DNA from 2 places in the Streptomyces sp. NPDC094448 genome. Region 1 is predicted to be linked to the other one. Evidence: riboswitches for the same ligand, from Rfam matches in the RefSeq annotation. Region 1 holds a riboswitch; the other holds the start of a gene.
The links. A riboswitch is a leader RNA that binds a small molecule or an ion and turns the genes downstream of it on or off. The one in region 1 is predicted to bind glycine.

Region 1 (2,448 bases):
GCGCAGCCGGCCGGGGCCCGGCCCGCCTCGGCGTCGGCGATCAGCCGGCCCGCGGCCCGCCGGTGGCGGGCGAAGGCGTATCCGGACACGCCGCGGCCCCGCTCCCGCTGGCCTTGGCGGGCCACCTCGGGCGGGACGTCGAGGAGCATCAGATGGAGTCCGGTGCCTCTGCGGCGGGCCTCGCGGGCCAGCCAGCGGCGGACCCAGGCCTGGGTGCCGCAGTCGTGGACCACGACGGACCGCCCGGACCTGAGCGCCCGGCGCAGGCCGGCGTAGTGGGCGAGGCGGACGAAGGGGCGGTAGAGGGCGTACGGAAGGAGGCGGGGCACGGCCGCGTCCCAGCGGTCCCGGGTGTCCTGGGAGTCGATTCCGCAGGCCGAACCGGATTCCGCCGCGATATCCGGACCGGGAGCGGCCCCGGTATCGGCTCCCTCCGGAGTGTCCGGTCCGCCCCGGGAGACGGAACCCGAACCGGAACCGGAACCCGAATCGGAACCCGAACCGGAACCCGGACCGGCGGCCGGGCGTGCTCCCGCAGCGGCGACCGCCCTCCTGATCAGGGTGGACTTTCCGCTGCCGGGCAGCCCGGAGACCACCACGAGGTCACCCGCCGCGAACGAGAGCGCCCGCGGCCCGCGGCCCGCGCGGCCCCGGAGATCGCGCAGCACCGGCGGCGCGTGCGCGCCCACCCGCTCCCGCACGGGCGCTGCCGGCTGCGCGGGCACCCCCGCGGTCGTGGCGTAGGCGCTGGAGCGCTGCAACGTCATCACACCCTCCTCCCCCATGTCGGGTCACCCACACACATGCCCATGGAGCATCAACGGACCGTAAAGAAATGGTAATGAGATGCGACCGATTTTTCCGGCATTTCCCGTGTTGCTCCTCGAATCCGTCTCACGTTCCTCCAGTCGTGTCGTGCGTTTCTCCCGCCTTCGCCCCGCACAGCGGCGTTTTCCCCGGTAAGACCGGTGCCACACCCGTCGCGGTTCCCCACCGTCGGGCGCCGGTCCCGGCGCCGGTCCCGGCCGGGCACCCTCCCGGGTCCTCGGTCCGCCCCGTACCGAGAACAACCGGGCAGGGGCTCCCGCACTTCCCGTTCTGCGTGCAATGATGTGCGCGCCAACTGCATACCGGCCGTTCGAATCCGCGCGGGAGAGACCCGGAGCACGACTCCGGGCGCCGAAGGAGCAAGTTCCTCCCTTGAATCTCTCAGGCCCCGTACCGCGTGCGATGAGGCAGATCTGAAAAGCGGGCCCGCATCCGCCGGCCCCACCCAAGGTGCAAGTCGCGCCCTCCCGTCCGTACGTCCATCCGTACGCGGGGTCGCGACGAACCTCTCAGGTTCCGATGACAGATGGGGAGGAACGTCCTCGTCGTCATGGAATCCGTCCTGCCTGGGAGAACCCGTTCATGAGCACTGCCCCCCGCCGTACCGCCCTCGACGCCCTGCACCGCTCCCTGGGTGCGACCATGACCGACTTCGCAGGCTGGGACATGCCGCTGCGGTACGCCAGCGAGCGCGAGGAGCACCAGGCCGTGCGGAGCAGGGCCGGGCTCTTCGACCTCTCCCACATGGGTGAGATCACCGTGTCCGGCCCGCAGGCCGCGGCCCTGCTGGACTATGCGCTGGTCGGCAACATCTCGACGGTCGGCCCCGGCCGCGCCCGCTACACGATGATCTGCCGGGAGGACGGCGGCATCCTCGACGATCTGATCGTGTACCGGACCGGTGACACGGAGTATCTGGTCGTCGCGAACGCGGGCAACGCGCAGACCGTGCTGGACGCGCTGGCCGAGCGGGCGGCCGGCTTCGACGCGGAGGTGCGCGACGACCGCGACGCCTATGCGCTGATCGCCGTCCAGGGCCCCGAGGCCCCCGGAATCCTGAAGTCCGTCACGGACGCCGATCTCGACGGGCTGAAGTACTACGCGGGCCTCCCGGGCACGGTCGCCGGGGTTCCGGCGCTGATCGCCCGTACCGGCTACACCGGCGAGGACGGTTTCGAACTCTTCGTGGCGCCGGAGCACGCGGAGGGCCTGTGGCGGGCACTGACCGAGGCGGGCGCGGACGCGGGCCTGGTGCCCTGCGGGCTGTCCTGCCGGGACACGCTGCGCCTGGAGGCGGGAATGCCGCTGTACGGGCACGAGCTGACGACCGCGCTCACCCCCTTCGACGCCGGTCTCGGCCGGGTGGTCAAGTTCGAGAAGGAGGGCGACTTCGTCGGGCGCAAGGCGCTGGAAGCCGCCGCCGAGCGGGCCGCGAGCGCCCCGCCGCGTACCCTCGTCGGACTGGTCGCCGAGGGCCGCCGGGTGCCGCGCGCCGGATATCCGGTGGTGGCGGACGGCGCGGTGATCGGCGAGGTCACTTCCGGCGCCCCCTCCCCCACCCTCGGCAAGCCGATCGCCATGGCGTACGTGGACGCGGCGCACGCCGCGCCGGGGACCGCC
Region 2 (2,448 bases), on a different contig from region 1:
CCACGACCGGCTGCGGATCCGGCTGGAGGTCGAGCGGCTCGCCGACCGGTGCGTCCGCCGGCTGAGATCGTCCGGACACTCGGGGCGGACGATCGTGCTGAAGGTGCGGCGGTACGACTTCTCGACGCTGACCCGCTCCGAGACGCTGCGCGGGCCCACGGACGACCCCGTGGTGGTGCGGGAGGCCGCGGCACGGCTGCTGGAGGGAGTGGACACCACCGGGGGAGTGAGACTGCTCGGAGTCGGGGTCTCGGGGCTCGCCGACTGGACTCAGGAGGATCTGTTCGCCCAGGCCGCGGGCCTGATCGCGGGCGTGGCACCCGGTCCGGGACAGGACGCCGCGACCGGTACGGACACCGGGCGCCCGGCGGAGCCCGCCGGACCCTCCGGGGCCGCCCCGGACGTCCTGAGCGGCCCCGGCGGCGCCGCCGTACGGCAGTGGTCCCCGGGCCAGGATGTACGGCATGCGGAGCACGGACCCGGATGGGTGCAGGGCAGCGGCGTCGGCCGGGTCACCGTCCGGTTCGAGGTGCCCCGGGGCGAGATCGGGCGGGTACGGACCTTCCGGGTGGACGATCCCGGGCTGACGCCCTCCGAGCCGCTGCCGCTCGTGGCGCCCCCCGATCCCGCCGATCCCATGATGCCGCCGGAGGATCAGTCCTCCTCGCCGGCGACCGAGCCGAAGGAGCGGTCCGGGACGGATGGATCGGGAGCTGCGGACAGCTCGATCCCGTAGTGGCGGTAGAGCTGAAGCTCCTGCTCGGGGGAGAGATGGCGGCCGACGCCGAAGCCCGGCGCGCCCCTGATCAGGGTGCGTTCGTAGGGGACGCGCAGGGTGTCGCCGACCATTGTGCTCGGCTCCAGGGGGACGAAGGCGTCCCGGCTGAACAGCCCGGTGCGGACGGCCGCCCATTCGGGTGACCCGGTGGCGTCGTCCAGATACACCTCGTCGACGGTTCCTATCTTCACGCCGTCGCGGTCGTAAGCCTTGCGGCCGATCAGGCTGCGCGGATCCATATCGGTCTGCACGGTCCCTCCTCCAGGTCGCAACTGCTGTGCCCAACACGTTCAAAATCCACGAAAGTGCACAACACGGACGTCGGCCACTTGAGCGATCACGAGCCACTCCGGCCGAAGAGTGCGCTGGTAGGCTGGCAGCGGCTGTTGACCCCGCGCGGGAGAGTCCACCGGCACAACGACGGTGGCGCCGAAGGAGCAAATCCTCCCCGGAATCTCTCAGGCACCTGTACCGCACGGGCGAGGTCACTCTGGAAAGTGGAGCGGGTGCCGTACGGCAGCCGCTCTCACCGACGGTGAAAGCCGGCGCGCCCCCGCCATGGGCGGACCGGTGAAGCTCTCAGGTTGAGATGACAGAGGGGGAGGCCGTCCCGGGCATCCGCCGGGGTGCCCCTCACCGGGTCGTAGCAGACCAGGAGGCCGCCTGTATGACCGCCAACCGCATCCCGCTCCGGAGCCTGGAGCAGGGAACGCCCTTCGAGCAGCGCCACATAGGTCCCGATGCCGAGGCCCAGGCCAAAATGCTGGCGCAGGTCGGCTACGGCTCGCTGGACGAGCTGACCGCCGCCGCGGTGCCCGACGCGATCAAGAGCGCCGGGGCGCTGGGGCTGCCGGACGCCCGCACCGAGCCCGAGGTCATCGCGGAGCTGCGCGCCCTCGCCGACCGCAACACGGTCCTGAGGTCGATGATCGGCCTCGGCTACTACGACACCTTCACCCCGCCGGTCGTGCTGCGCAATGTCATGGAGAACCCTTCCTGGTACACCGCGTACACGCCGTACCAGCCGGAGATCTCGCAGGGCCGGCTGGAGGCGCTGCTGAACTTCCAGACGATGGTCGCCGAGCTGACGGGCCTGCCCACCTCCGGCGCCTCCCTCCTGGACGAGGCCACCGCCGCCGCCGAGGCGATGGCGCTCTCCCGGCGCGTCGGCAAGGTCAAGGACGGCGTCTTCCTCGTCGACGCCGATGTCCTGCCGCAGACCATCGCCGTCATCGAGACCCGCGCCGAGCCGACCGGGGTCGAGGTCGTCACCGCAGATCTGAGCGACGGCATCCCGGCGGAGATCGCGGAACGCGGTGTCTTCGGCGTCCTGCTCCAGTACCCGGGCGCCTCCGGTGCCGTCCGCGATCCGCGGCCGGTCATCGAGCAGGCACAGGGCCTCGGGGCCGTCGTCACGGTCGCCACCGATCTGCTCGCCCTCACCCTGCTGGCCTCCCCCGGGGAGCTGGGCGCGGATATCGCCGTCGGCACCACCCAGCGCTTCGGCGTCCCGATGGGCTTCGGCGGTCCCCACGCGGGCTTTATGGCGGTCCGCGAGAAGTTCGCCCGCAGCCTCCCCGGCCGCCTTGTCGGCGTCTCCGTCGACGCGGACGGGAACAAGGCCTACCGCCTCGCCCTCCAGACCCGTGAGCAGCACATCCGCCGCGAGA

Region 2: linked by a shared signal. The riboswitch ahead of gcvP (aminomethyl-transferring glycine dehydrogenase) and the one ahead of gcvT (glycine cleavage system aminomethyltransferase GcvT) in region 1 are both predicted to bind glycine.

What each region holds. Positions count from the first base shown of each region.
Region 1 is NZ_JBIWGU010000002.1:77,798-80,245, forward strand. It holds gene ACIQ9E_RS03865 (ATP-binding protein) at 1-767, opposite strand, end outside; glycine riboswitch at 1,140-1,234, shown strand; gene gcvT (glycine cleavage system aminomethyltransferase GcvT) at 1,411-2,448, shown strand, end outside.
Region 2 is NZ_JBIWGU010000015.1:9,724-12,171, forward strand. It holds gene ACIQ9E_RS25990 (DNA polymerase IV) at 1-736, shown strand, start outside; gene ACIQ9E_RS25995 (PRC-barrel domain-containing protein) at 655-1,029, opposite strand; glycine riboswitch at 1,166-1,262, shown strand; gene gcvP (aminomethyl-transferring glycine dehydrogenase) at 1,446-2,448, shown strand, end outside.